DNA from 2 places in the Tissierella sp. QWL-11 genome. Region 1 is predicted to be linked to the other one. Evidence: a T-box and tRNA genes for the amino acid it is inferred to sense, from the RefSeq annotation. Region 1 holds a T-box; the other holds one or more tRNA genes.
The links. A T-box is a leader RNA that pairs with one kind of tRNA and senses whether it is charged. The one in region 1 lies ahead of serS (serine--tRNA ligase), so its partner is inferred to be a tRNA-Ser.
Positions count from the first base shown of each region.

Region 2: it encodes a tRNA-Ser, which carries the amino acid that the T-box ahead of serS (serine--tRNA ligase) is inferred to sense. The anticodon was not compared.

Region 1 is NZ_CM178750.1:292,170-299,366, forward strand. Features, by position in the region: gene AC4PG3_RS01450 (sodium-dependent transporter) at 1-1,154, shown strand, start outside; gene AC4PG3_RS01455 (LTA synthase family protein) at 1,184-3,217, opposite strand; T-box leader at 3,373-3,537, shown strand; gene serS (serine--tRNA ligase) at 3,633-4,907, shown strand; gene AC4PG3_RS01465 (TAXI family TRAP transporter solute-binding subunit) at 5,115-6,119, shown strand; gene AC4PG3_RS01470 (DUF1850 domain-containing protein) at 6,097-6,657, shown strand; gene AC4PG3_RS01475 (TRAP transporter permease) at 6,654-7,197, shown strand, end outside.
Region 2 is NZ_CM178750.1:1,906,074-1,913,270, reverse strand. Features, by position in the region: rRNA gene AC4PG3_RS09420 (16S ribosomal RNA) at 1-178, shown strand, start outside; rRNA gene AC4PG3_RS09415 (23S ribosomal RNA) at 293-3,219, shown strand; rRNA gene rrf (5S ribosomal RNA) at 3,255-3,371, shown strand; tRNA gene AC4PG3_RS09405 (tRNA-Asn) at 3,482-3,556, shown strand; tRNA gene AC4PG3_RS09400 (tRNA-Leu) at 3,573-3,662, shown strand; tRNA gene AC4PG3_RS09395 (tRNA-Met) at 3,699-3,775, shown strand; tRNA gene AC4PG3_RS09390 (tRNA-Glu) at 3,849-3,923, shown strand; tRNA gene AC4PG3_RS09385 (tRNA-Val) at 3,947-4,022, shown strand; tRNA gene AC4PG3_RS09380 (tRNA-Asp) at 4,042-4,118, shown strand; tRNA gene AC4PG3_RS09375 (tRNA-Thr) at 4,130-4,205, shown strand; tRNA gene AC4PG3_RS09370 (tRNA-Tyr) at 4,242-4,326, shown strand; tRNA gene AC4PG3_RS09365 (tRNA-Gly) at 4,336-4,409, shown strand; tRNA gene AC4PG3_RS09360 (tRNA-Arg) at 4,432-4,508, shown strand; tRNA gene AC4PG3_RS09355 (tRNA-Gln) at 4,513-4,589, shown strand; tRNA gene AC4PG3_RS09350 (tRNA-Lys) at 4,623-4,698, shown strand; tRNA gene AC4PG3_RS09345 (tRNA-Ser) at 4,743-4,831, shown strand; tRNA gene AC4PG3_RS09340 (tRNA-Ser) at 4,837-4,927, shown strand; tRNA gene AC4PG3_RS09335 (tRNA-Ile) at 4,982-5,058, shown strand; tRNA gene AC4PG3_RS09330 (tRNA-Phe) at 5,111-5,186, shown strand; tRNA gene AC4PG3_RS09325 (tRNA-Trp) at 5,199-5,273, shown strand; tRNA gene AC4PG3_RS09320 (tRNA-Ile) at 5,289-5,365, shown strand; tRNA gene AC4PG3_RS09315 (tRNA-Ile) at 5,406-5,482, shown strand; tRNA gene AC4PG3_RS09310 (tRNA-Ile) at 5,523-5,599, shown strand; gene ltrA (group II intron reverse transcriptase/maturase) at 6,054-7,197, shown strand, end outside.

The sequences.
Region 1 (7,197 bases):
GTTATATTGGAGTAATAGGAGAAATGTCCTTTGGTAGAGCTATGGGAGCAGGGCCATTAGGAGCTTTTAAAAAAGCTTTTAAGATGAGAGGAAAAGATTATGGTGGAGTAATAGGAATGGTCCCTGTAATAGGTTCTTTAGGTATTGCAATAGGATATTCTGTAGTAGTAGGCTGGATATTGAGATTCTTAATCGGATCCTTTACAGGGTCTATGATAAATGCTCCAGATAGCGTAATGTACTTTGTAGAAATTGCAGGACCCTTTGGAAGTATAGTTTGGCATTTAGCTGGTCTAGGGGTATTGCTTATTATTTTATCCTTAGGAGTATCTTCAGGAATAGAAAAAGTAAATAAAATCCTTATGCCTACATTTTTTGCACTATTTTTAATATTAGCCATGAGAGTAGCCTTTTTACCAGGAGCAGTTGAAGGATATAAATTCATGTTTTTACCAAGATGGGGAGCTTTATTAGATGTAAAAACATGGGTATATGCACTTGGTCAAGCTTTTTTCTCTCTTTCTTTAGCAGGCTCAGGCACAGTAGTATATGGATCATACCTTAAAAAGAGTGAAGATATAATTGATAGTGCAAAGTATATAGCAATATTTGATGTTATAGCAGCTATGCTTGCAGCATTAGTAGTAATACCATCAGTATTCGCATATAATCTAGATCCAGCATCTGGACCACCGCTAATGTTTATGACACTCCCAGAGGTATTTAAACAGATGCCCCTTGGAAATATATTTGCTATAGTATTTTTTGTAGCTGTATTCTTTGCAGCAGTTACTTCACTTATGAATCTTATGGAAACCCCTATAGAGGCATTACAAGATAAGTTTAAAATGTCTAGATTTAAAGCAGTAGCTACAATAATAGGTCTTACTGCACTTGTAGGAATATTTATAGAAAATGGAGATATAGTTTCAATTTGGATGGATGTATTATCTATATATGTAATTCCAATGGGAGCACTACTTGCAGGAGTAGTATTCTTCTGGGTAGCAGGAGTAGATTTTGCAAGAGAATCAGTTCAAATGGGTAGAAAGGAAAAGATAGGTCCTTGGTTTGAACCCATGACAAAGTATCTATTTGTAGGAACGACTATATTTATATATATAATGGGAGTTATATATGGAGGAATAGGATAAAATATTAAAGAGACCTAAGATAGGTCTCTTTAACTTTGCAAATCATCAATTTGTAAATCATCAACTTGTAAATCATCAATTTGTATCTCTATAGGTTTCTTTGGCTTGTTATTAGCAAGTAGATAATTATAAAATTTTATTAAATCATTATTTATAATATTGTAAGAGATATCAATTTTTTGTTCTGTCTCTTGACTTGCTATTAAAAACTCTTCCTTTAAATTTTCGTCCTCCACTAATAAATTTGTCTCTAAATCATAAGTTTTAGAATTAGATGCAAAGTAATAGTGATTTTCATCTACAAAGTCTCCATTAGGAAATGATACTTTGTTTTGTTCTACACTAAATATATCCTTTCCTATTTGATATGGATTAAATATTCCTACCATATTTGCTAGGGTTGGAAATACATCTACCATTCCCATAGGTTTATCTATTTTAGCTGTTATAGTTTTATCCTTTGACCATATTACAAGTGGAGTTTTTCTTATTTGTTTTAAATAGGATTTGTTGATTTTAACATATTCAGGATCTTCTTTATCTTTAAAAACTTCTAAATCTTTATCGTAATTATATATCTTTTCATAATCATCTTTAGATATTTTAGCATGATGATCTCCATATAAAACTACAATTGCATTATCTAAAAGTCCTTGTTCATCCATCCCATTTATGAAGCTCTCAAGGGCCATATCAGCATAGTGATAGGATTTTAAGTAATTTCCTATAGCTGTGTCTTCTAAATAATCTACTGTGAATTCACCATATTTTTCTAAATCATCAAATGGGAAGTGATTTGAAAGAGTTATCAAAGTTGCCATTATAGGCATATTTGTTTCTTCCTTTATTACCTTTAACTTTTCAATAGATTGTTTAAAAAATGATTTATCACTAAGTCCTAGACCTATTTCTTCATCTATTATATAATCCTGTTTATTGAAAAATCTGTCATAACCTAAAGTTTTATGCATTATATTTCTATTCCAAAAATCTCCATTATTACCATGCATACTTAAGGTGTAATAACCTTGTTCTTTAAGTAATTTTTGGATAGTTACATACTCTCTATCTGCATGAGTCATAAAAACTGTACCATTATTTACAGGAAGTAGAGAAGTGCTAAATGTAAATTCTGAATCACTACTTGTGCCTGTAGAGTGTTGAGGATAGAAGTTATTAAAATATAATCCTTCATTAGCCATTTTGTTTAAAAATGGAGTGACTTCTCCTTCAGAAAACTCTAAATCCATAGGAAATGTTTGGGCACTTTCATAGTGGATTACATATATATCTTTGCCTTTAAATATATCTGTATATTCATTAGTATTCTTAGAATTAGAATTAGTGTCTACTAGATTTTCTAACTCACTTGTGAACTCTTCATTGTCTACCTTGGCTTCGCTATTTGCAAGGGCATTTTTTACAAAGTCGGCAGTAGTATAGGAGTAAATTCCAAGTTGTTCTACTAGGTAAGGCCTATTCCACTGTTTTATAAGCCTACTTATATCTGTAGAAGTAAGGGTCAAAGACACCAAAAATAGCATTATACTACCTAATATAAAAGGTCTTATTACTTCTTTTTTATACTTTGTACTCTCTATCTTTTGAAAAAACTCTAGTTTCTTTAATTTTTTAAAGATCAAAATCAAAGTTATAGTAGGTATAAAAAACAATATTATCCCAATATCTAGTGTTTTATACAAGCTACCCTTCATATCTCCCAATTGATCAAATTGTTTTAATAGGGAAAAGGATAAAAATGAATTAAAATGTTTATAATATAAGTAATTGGCACCACTTATAAATCCAAATATTCCAGATAGGATTATATAAACATAGTTTCTATTCTTATAGTTTAAGAATAGAGCTAATATACTTATAATAAGTATTATTGAAACACTTGTTACTACAGGCTTAAATTTAAATGCGTCCCCCAGAGTTAAAGCCCTTAAACTAAAGTCATTAAAAATACCACCTAGTACTAAAAGTATAAGCATAATATTATTTTTAAAATTTGAATATATAGTATTTCTTTTTTTCGTTTTAATATCTTTATTTTTCATTTTAACATCTCTTTCTAAAATATTTTCATTATATTATATCATAATATATTTATATTGCACATTGGTTAATTTTAGGTTACAATTTAGTCATATATATAATAAATTTACAGTTTGACTATTTTTAAAATATAATGTATAATATAGTTTAATTAAATATCAAAGTGTAGAAGGGAAATAGTAAATAAAAAGATCTTTTAGAGAGCCAATGTTTGGTGGAAATTGGTAGATTAAATTATTGAATCCATCCTGGAGCTTGTGACTTTTTAAGTGAACTTTAAAAGTTAATTAGGGTGGCAACGCGGGTAACTCTCGTCCCTAGATTTATATCTAGGGAGCGAGAGTTTTTTTATGACCTAACACAACAAGCGTAGCGAGCAAACAAATCTGAGTTGAAAAGTAGGAGGAGGAAAAGACAATGTTAGATATTAAAAGAATTAGAATGAATAAAGAAGCAGTCAAAGGAGCTTTAGCAAAGAGAAATGGTAATTATAATATAGACCAAGTTTTGGAATTAGATGAAAAAAGAAGAAATATATTAGCGGAAGTAGAAAAGATGAAGGCGGAACAAAATAGAGTTTCAAAAACTATCCCACAGCTTAAAAAAGAGGGAAAGGATACAGAAGAAGTATTTAAAGAAATGAAAGAACTATCTCAAAAGGTAAAGGATGAAAATGCTAAGGTAAAGGATATAGATGTAGAACTTAGAAATATGCTTCTTGAAATTCCAAACACTCCCCATGAAAGTGTTATAATAGGAAAGAGTGATGAGGATAATGTTGAAATTAGAAGACATGGAGAACCAAAAACGTTTAACTTTGAACCAAAGGCCCATTGGGATTTAGGTACTGATTTAGGGATATTAGATTTTGAGAGAGCATCTAAAATTACAGGAGCAAGATTTACATTATTTAAAGGCTTAGGGGCGAAATTAGAGAGGGCAATAATAAACTTTATGGTAGATTTGCATACTGAGGAGCATGGATATACAGAAATGCTTACACCATTTATGGTAAATAGAGATAGTATGACAGGTACAGGTCAACTTCCTAAATTTGAAGATGATATGTTTCATCTACCTAGTAAAGACTATTTCCTAGTACCAACAGCAGAAGTACCACTTACAAACCTTCATAGAGATGAAATATTAGAAGAAGAAGATCTACCTATTTATTATACAGGATATACTCCATGTTTTAGACAAGAAGCAGGAGCTGCAGGGAGAGATACTAGAGGCTTAATTAGAAATCATCAATTTGATAAGGTTGAATTAGTAAAGCTTGCTAAACCAGAAGAATCTTATGATGAATTAGAAAAATTGACATTAAATGCTGAAGAAGTATTAAAGAGATTAAATATTCCATATAGAGTGGTACTTTTAAGTAGTGGAGACTTAGGATTTTCATCTGCTAAGACTTATGACATAGAAGTTTGGATGCCTAGTTATGATAGATATGTAGAAATTTCAAGCTGTAGTAATTTTGAAGATTTTCAAGCTAGAAGGGCTAATCTAAGATATAGAAATGAAGATTCAGGCAATGTAGAATATGTTCATACTTTAAATGGATCAGGCTTAGCTGTAGGAAGAACTTTTGCAGCAATTTTAGAAAACTATCAAAGGGAAGATGGAGGAGTAGATATACCAGAGGCCTTGAGACCTTATTTAGGCAATATAAATAGATTAGAAAAATAAATTTAAATAGAGTAGAATGAATGTCGAAAACCAGCAAATATTCAGATATTTGCTGGTTTTTTATCGCTTTGGTTCATTATTAAAAATTTTTAATCAAATATCACTGGTAAAAACTAGCTGCATATTGTATAATATTAATAAATTATATATTTAGAAAATTGTATAAATTGCTAAATATATAAAAAACATATTCGGAGGGGGATTTATATGTCCAAGAAAACGATTTCTTTACTATTGGTATTTGTATTAGTAACATCATTACTTGTAGGCTGTGGAGGAGATACTACTACAGACGGTGGTGGAGATGGTGGTGGATCAGATGTAAAAGAAACATATATATCTATAGCTACTGGTGGTACAGCTGGTACTTATTATCCATTAGGCGGAGCAATAGCAAAAATCTTTAATGACAATGTTGAAGGGGTAACTGCAAATGCTCAATCAACAGGTGCATCTGTTGAGAATATAGGTTTAGTGGCAAATGGAGAAACTGAAGTTGCATTTGTACAAAGTGATATAACTTATTATGCTTACAGTGGAACTGAAAGTTTTGCTGACAAAGAACCAATAGAAAATGTTCGTGGTATGGCTATGCTTTATCCAGAATTGGTACAGATAATAGCAACTAAAGATTCTGGGATAGAGTCTGTAGAAGACCTAAAAGGGAAAAAAGTGGCAATAGGTGCCCCAGGTTCAGGTACAGAGGCAAATGCTAGACAAATATTAGGAGCTCATGGAATAACTTATGATGATCTTGGAAAAGCAGATTATCTATCATTTGGTGAGGCGGCAGATCAACTTAAAAATAAACAAGTAGATGCAGCTTTTGTAACAGCTGGACTTCCTACTGCTGCAGTAACGGAAGTAGGTCAAACTTCGGATATAGTTGTTGTTCCAATAGAAGAATCTAAAATTGCAGAATTAAGTGAAGAATATCCTTTCTACACTAAGGTAACTATTCCAGCTGGGACTTATAAAAATCAAGATGAAGACAGAGACACAGCTGCTGTTATGGCAATGTTAGTAGTTCCGGAAGAATTAGATGAGGAATTAATGTATAATTTAACCAAGCAATTATTTGAGCAAAGACAAACAATAATAGACACTCATGCTAGAGGAAATGATATTAAATTAGAGACAGCAATAGAAGGTATGCCTATAGAGTTACATCCAGGTGCAGCACGTTATTATGAAGAAGAAGGAATCAAGTAAATCATATAATTGGGTAAGGGGTATTGGAAAAATTTCCAGTACCTTACCCAATTATATAAAATTTTTATCTATTGTATGTATCTTTTTACTTATAATATCATTTGTGCCTATAAAAGTTTTATTAGCAAAGGATTATAAAACAAATGAGTATATAAAATCATGGAAAATTAAAGAAAATGAAATCTTTACTATTTGGTATACTCACTCAGTGCAATTAACCCCTGTAACAGAAACATATAGAGTAGAAGAAGAAAATATAATTTTAACAGATTCTTTTTTTTATTCATTAGGTGCAGGACTTCCTGCCACAACACCTTATAAGTTTAGATTAAAAGATGAAGGATTTGAAATATATGATATCAATCAAAATTTGGAATATCTAGTATATAGAACTGGAGCTGAAAGGGCAAACCATAAATTGATGTTTGAAGATGTGGAATACGATTTTTTAGACTTTTCAAAACCAAGAACTGGGATAAAATTTCAAATAGACAGTATATCTATATTATCATTTATATTAAGGGAGGGTTTTAATTGACAGATAAAAACAATATCACAAATTCAGAAGAAGTCAGAGATGTAGAGAGTCTTATGGAAGAATATGATATGGAAACATCTAGGCTTAGGAAGCTAAAAGGACCTGTGGGAAAGGCTACTACAGTTATAGCCATAGCAATGTCAATTTTTCAATTATATACTGCAGGATTTGGTACTCTTTTATCAGCTAGGCAAAGATCTCTACACATAATGTTTGCATTTACCCTTGGATTATTGTTGTATCCTGCTCGGAAAAAATCTAGAAAAGATAGAGCGCATATATTAGATTTTGTACTTATTGGAATTGTACTTATAGTATTTGGTTATTTATTTATATTTGTAGAAGAAGTAGCTATAAAAGGTGGTATGGCAACTACTACCGACCTTATCTTAGGTGCTACGGCTATAATTTTAACTTTGGAAGTAACTAGAAGGGTAGTAGGACCTGAATTACCTATAGTTTCAATGCTGTTTTTATTGTATGCTAAGGTAGGACCTTCATTACCAAGTTTAATAGCCCATAGAGGATACAGTGTAGAGA
Region 2 (7,197 bases), 1.0 Mb from region 1:
GCCGCGGTGAATGCGTTCCCGGGTCTTGTACACACCGCCCGTCACACCATGGAAGTTGGCGATACCCGAAGCCAGTGAGCTAACCGCAAGGAAGCAGCTGTCGAAGGTAGGGTCAATGACTAGGGTGAAGTCGTAACAAGGTAGCCGTATCGGAAGGTGCGGCTGGATCACCTCCTTTCTAAGGAGAAACAAAGTACTCACACTGTTTTCTTATATATATTAACTTATTAAATTAAGTTACACTGAACATTGAAAACTACAAAAGCAATAAAAAATAGATCAAAATTTTTAAGGTCAAGTTATTAAGAGCATAGGGCGAATGCCTTGGCACTAAGAGCCGATGAAGGACGGGATAAGCACCGAAATGCTTCGGGGAGTCGCAAATAGACTTTGATCCGGAGATGTCCGAATGGGGAAACCTACTTGAGCAACCCTCAAGTATCATACACTGAATACATAGGTGTATGAAGGAAGACCAGGGGAACTGAAACATCTAAGTACCCTGAGGAAGAGAAAGAAAAATTCGATTTCCTAAGTAGCGGCGAGCGAACGGGAAACAGCCCAAACCAGATTTATCTGGGGTTAAGGAAAAAGCAAAGGATATAAAATTAGTAGACGAAGAAGACTGGAAAGTCTCACCAAAGAAGGTGATAGTCCTGTAGTCGAAACTAAGTTTATACAGGCTTTTCTCCAGAGTACCATGAGACACGAGAAATCTTGTGGGAAGTAGGGAGGACCACCTCCCAAGGCTAAATACTCCTTAGTGACCGATAGAGAATAGTACCGTGAGGGAAAGGTAAAAAGAACCCCGGGAGGGGAGTGAAATAGAACCTGAAACCCTATGCTTACAAGCAGTGGAAGCACTTTATATGTGTGACCACGTACTTTTTGTAGAACGGGCCAGCGAGTTATGGTATGCAGCAAGGTTAAGTAATTAAGTTACGAAGCCGTAGGGAAACCAAGTCTTAATAGGGCGAATTAGTTGTATGCCATAGACCCGAAACTGAGTGATCTATCCATGGGCAGAGTGAAGTTGAAGTAAAATTCAATGGAGGCTCGAACCGGGTAACGTTTAAAAGTTATCGGATGACCTGTGGATAGGGGTGAAAAGCCAATCGAACTCAGAGATAGCTGGTTCTCCTCGAAATAGCTTTAGGGCTAGCCTCAAGATAAAGTGAGATGGAGGTAGAGCACTGACTGGCTAAGGGGCGCATAGCGTTACCAAAGCCTATCAAACTCCGAATGCCATACTCATATACTTGGGAGTCAGACTATGGGGGATAAGCTTCATAGTCGAAAGGGAAAAAGCCCAGACCACCAGCTAAGGTCCCTAAATCCAAATTAAGTGTGAAAGGATGTGGGGTTTCACAGACAACCAGGATGTTGGCTTAGAAGCAGCCATACATTTAAAGAGTGCGTAATAGCTCACTGGTCGAGAGACCCTGCGCCGAAGATTTCCGGGGCTAAATTTGGTACCGAAGCTGTGGATTGATACAATGGTATCAGTGGTAGAGGAGCATTGTGTTAGGCTTGAAGCTATACCGGAAGGAATGGTGGACTTAACACAAGAGAGAATGCTGGCATAAGTAGCGAAAGGTGAGTGAGAATCTCACCCGTCGAAAGCCCAAGGTTTCCTGAGGAAGGCTCGTCCACTCAGGGTAAGTCGGGACCTAAGCCGAGGCTGAAAAGCGTAGGCGATGGACAACAGGTTATAATTCCTGTACTAGATAAATGCGTTTGAGAGATGTGGTGACGCAGAAGGATAAGTTGAGCGCGCAGTTGGAAAAGCGCGTCTAAGCAAGTAGGAAGTGGGGATAGGCAAATCCGTTCCCATAATTCCAAGATGTGATGGGGATCGAAAAACAAGTAGAGAAGCAACTGACTCCATGCTGCCAAGAAAAGCCACTATCGAGTATTTAACTACCCGTACCGTAAACCGACACAGGTAGGCGAGGAGAGAATCCTAAGACGAGCGGAAGAACCTTTGTTAAGGAACTCGGCAAAATGACCCCGTAACTTCGGGAGAAGGGGTGCCAGAGAAGGATAGATTGCACAATCGAAAGATCATCTGGCCGCAGTGAATAGGCCCAAGCGACTGTTTACCAAAAACACAAGTCTCTGCTAAGTCGAAAGACGAAGTATAGGGGCTGACACCTGCCCGGTGCTGGAAGGTTAAGGGGAAGAGTTAGGAGTAATCCGAAGCTTAGAACTTAAGCCCCAGTAAACGGCGGCCGTAACTATAACGGTCCTAAGGTAGCGAAATTCCTTGTCGGGTAAGTTCCGACCCGCACGAAAGGTGCAACGACTTGGGCACTGTCTCAACAAAGGATCCGGTGAAATTGTAGTACACGTGAAGATGCGTGTTACCCGCGACAGGACGGAAAGACCCCGTGGAGCTTTACTGCAGGCTGACATTGGATTTTGGCATAACATGTACAGAATAGGTGGGAGACTAAGAAACCAGGACGCTAGTCTTGGTGGAGTCAAATGTGGGATACCACTCTTGTTAGGCTAGAATTCTAACCTGGTACCATTATCTGGTATAGGGACACTGTCAGTTGGGCAGTTTGACTGGGGCGGTCGCCTCCTAAAGAGTAACGGAGGCGCTCAAAGGTTTCCTCAGCACGGTCGGAAATCGTGCGAAGAGTGTAAAGGCAAAAGGAAGCTTAACTGCAACACCTACAAGTGGAGCAGTAACGAAAGTTGGACTTAGTGATCCGGTGGTACCGCGTGGAAGGGCCATCGCTCAACGGATAAAAGCTACCCCGGGGATAACAGGCTTATCTCCCCCAAGAGTTCACATCGACGGGGAGGTTTGGCACCTCGATGTCGGCTCGTCTCATCCTGGGGCTGGAGTAGGTCCCAAGGGTTGGGCTGTTCGCCCATTAAAGAGGCACGCGAGCTGGGTTCAGAACGTCGTGAGACAGTTCGGTCCCTATCCGTCGTGGGCGTAGGAAATTTGAGAGGAGCTGTCCTTAGTACGAGAGGACCGGGATGGACAAACCGCTGGTGTATCAGTTGTCTCGCCAGAGGCATGGCTGAGTAGCTAAGTTTGGAAGGGATAAGTGCTGAAGGCATCTAAGCACGAAACCCCCCTCAAGATAAGATTTCCCATCAATAGAGTAAGACTCCAGGAAGACCACCTGGTAGATAGGTCTAAGGTGAAAGAGTAGTAATACTTGAAGCTAAAAGATACTAATAAGTCGAGGACTTGACCAAATAATGATCAAAGATAAATTGCTAAGTAGTTTTCGTCTGGTGACGATAGCAAGAGGGACACACCTGTAACCATACCGAACACAGAAGTTAAGCCTCTTAACGCCGATGGTACTTGGGTGGCAACGCCCTGGGAGAGTAGGAAGTCGCCGGGCTTTATAACCTAACCCAATGAGCAAAAGCGAATTGTAGGTAGGTTAAAGGCAATGAGCACCAAATTTGCACGACCGTAGGAAGTGAACAAATTTGAGTTGCGAAACTGCATTCTTAGGTAGCTCAATGGTGGAGCAACCGGCTGTTAACCGGTAGGCTGTGGGTTCGAGTCCCACCCTGAGAGCCATAGTATAAATTGAAGGGCCGGAGTGGCGGAACTGGCAGACGCACAGGACTTAAAATCCTGCGACCCTTAAAAGGTCGTACCGGTTCGATTCCGGTCTCCGGCACCAAGTTTTACTTAAAGTAAGATTAAGTGTGCCACATATCGCGGGATGGAGCAGTCTGGTAGCTCGTCGGGCTCATAACCCGGAGGTCGTAGGTTCAAATCCTGCTCCCGCAACCATAAAAACTCTTTTAAGATAGTAGTACTCTATGAGTGCAACCAAAAATCTTTATAAAATACTTATTAATTGTATGGCCCCATGGTCAAGCGGTTAAGACATCGCCCTTTCACGGCGGTATCCGGGGTTCGAATCCCCGTGGGGTCACCATTTTAAAACTTTATATAATTAATGGGCGCATAGCTCAGTTGGGAGAGCACCTGCCTTACAAGCAGGGGGTCACAGGTTCGAGCCCTGTTGTGCCCACCATTAATTTAGTATTATTCGCGGCCTGGTAGTTCAGTTGGTTAGAATGCCAGCCTGTCACGCTGGAGGTCGAGGGTTCGAGTCCCTTCCAGGTCGCCATTTTAAATTATGCTGGCGTAGCTCAGTTGGTAGAGCAACTGACTTGTAATCAGTAGGTCGGGGGTTCAAGTCCTCTTGCCAGCTCCAACAAAATAATAGTAGTATCATTTAGATACTACATAGGGAGGAGTACCCAAGTGGCTAAAGGGGACGGACTGTAAATCCGTTAGCTCTGCTTTCACTGGTTCAAATCCAGTCTCCTCCACCATTATACCATGCGGGTGTAGCTCAGTGGTAGAGCCCCAGCCTTCCAAGCTGGTTGCGAGGGTTCGATCCCCTTCACCCGCTCCAATAAAAACATTTTATTAATTATGCGCCTATAGCTCAGCAGGATAGAGCAATGGACTTCTAATCCATGTGCCGGGGGTTCGAATCCTCCTAGGCGCGCCATTATTGGGGTGTAGCCAAGTCGGTAAGGCACTAGACTTTGACTCTAGCATTCCACAGGTTCGAGTCCTGTCACCCCAGCCAAATAAATATGATTTTTTAGTAATGCATTTTCATGATCCATTAGCTCAGCCGGTAGAGCACCTGACTTTTAATCAGGGTGTCCGGGGTTCGAATCCCCGATGGATCACCATAATTTGTCTAAAGCCATAGACAAATTTTAGTTTTCTAATACCTGGAGAGGTACCGAAGTGGTCATAACGGGGCGGTCTTGAAAACCGTTAGGGTGCAAGCCCACGTGGGTTCGAATCCCACCCTCTCCGCCAAAGATGGAGAAGTACTCAAGTGGCTGAAGAGGCTCCCCTGCTAAGGGAGTAGGTCCTTCACGGGGCGCGAGGGTTCAAATCCCTCCTTCTCCGCCATTAACACTTCTCGTAAAAACAAGGTGGATATTTGAAGTTGCCCATAATATATTGGGGCCTTTAGCTCAGTTGGTTAGAGCGCCCGGCTCATAACCGGTAGGTCCGGGGTTCGAGTCCCTGAAGGCCCACCATTTTTTTTTATCTACATATAAGCAGAGTGATAATGAAAAAGTTTCATTTTTAGCCCAGATAGCTCAGTCGGTAGAGCAGTAGACTGAAAATCTACGTGTCGCTGGTTCGATTCCGGCTCTGGGCACCAAATTAAAAAAATAGGGGTGTAGTTCAGTGGTAGAACGTCGGTCTCCAAAACCGAATGCCGTGGGTTCAAATCCTGCCACCCCTGCCATAGAATTAGACTTTAGGGCCTGTAGCTCAGGTGGTTAGAGCGCACGCCTGATAAGCGTGAGGTCGGTGGTTCGAGTCCACCCAGGCCCACCATATTATAAACTAATTTAACGAATGATACCCTATTTACTAGGGGCCTGTAGCTCAGGTGGTTAGAGCGCACGCCTGATAAGCGTGAGGTCGGTGGTTCGAGTCCACCTAGGCCCACCATATTATAAACTAATTTAACGAATAATACCCTATTTACTAGGGGCCTTTAGCTCAGTTGGTTAGAGCGCCCGGCTCATAACCGGTAGGTCTGGGGTTCGAGTCCCTGAAGGCCCACCATGGAAAAAGTACACTTGTAAGTGTACTTTTTTTTATTGTGCGCCCAGCATGGACGCAAACTAGTCGGTGAAAGTCCGATACGGGGGTTGATAGTGCCAACCGTTAGCTTAAGACAAGGGTGTCCACTGTGAGGTGGAATCTGAAGGAAGTCGGCGGCAAAACTCCGGTCTGAGGTACACGAACTACATTTGAGGCTTGACCTTGTGGATGAGGTTGCAATACAAACCAAAGTCCTAAACTATCCGAAACAGGGGAAGTAAATGTAGCAGATATATGGAGAGAAAGTTTGTATTCTTACCTGGGGAGGTCTGATAGATAAGTCATAAAAGACTACGGTCTACATGACAAACTACATAGTGATATGTAACTGAATTATCAGAAGTCAGCAGAAGTCATAGTACAAGATTAATCATGATAATCTTGGAAGGACTGAACATTAGGGAGGTGAGTAAGTTTGGCAATCTCAACAAACATGAAAAGAATACAGAAAACCAAAGATTTGGGCTGGACTGTGGAAGTAGAGATGGAAACTCAAGGTAAACAGGGAGCGTATAGTGATTTGTCGGCGAAGTCAAATCTGAAAACCAAGTCGGGATTTAATACTGAAAATCTACTCGAAAAGATTGTAGATAAGAGAAATATCTTTGAAGCATACAAAAGAGTACTAGCTAACAAAGGAAGTAGTGGAATAGATGGAATGAGAGTAGATGAACTTCTAACCTACCTGAAAGAAAACTACGAAACTTTGAAAGCAAATCTGTTAGATGGAAAATACAAAGTACAACCAGTAAAAAGAGTAGAAATACCCAAACCCAATGGAGGCATAAGACTCCTTGGAATACCAACAGTAGTAGATAGATTAATCCAGCAAGCAATAAACCAAGTGATTAATCCGATATTCGATAGAGCATTTTCAAATAATAGCTATGGATTTAGACCAGGAAGAAGTGCACACATGGCTCTAAAACAAGCTCAAACATATATAAATGAAGGATACAAACAAGTTGTAGATATGGACTTAGAAAAGTTCTTTGACAATGTAAACCATGACATATTAATGAACTTAGTATCAAGAAAGATACAAGACAAAAGAGTATTAAAATTAATAAGGAAGTATTTAAACTCAGGGATAATGTTAAATGGTATAGCAGTCAAATCAGAACAAGGAGCACCCCAAGGTGGTCCTTTAAGCCCATTACTCAGCAATATATTACTTGATGAATTAGATAAAGAATTAGAAATAAGAGGACATAAATTCTGCCGTTACGCTGATGATTGTAATATCTATGTTAAAAGCACAAGAGCAGGAGAAAGAGTCCTTAAGAGCATCACTAAATTTCTAGGAAGAAAACTAAAACTAAAAGTAAATACTGAGAAATCAGCAGTATCTCCACTAACTAAAAGAAAATTTCTAGGATACAGTTTCTACTACTCAAAAGGTAAAATTAGATTTAGAACCCATAACAAGAGTTATGAAAGACTTAAAGAAAAGATTAGAAAGATTACTAATAGAAATATAAACATGAATTTTGATTATAGAATTAAGAAACTAAATGAAATAATTGTAGGTTGGGTAAATTACTTTAAACTGGCAGATA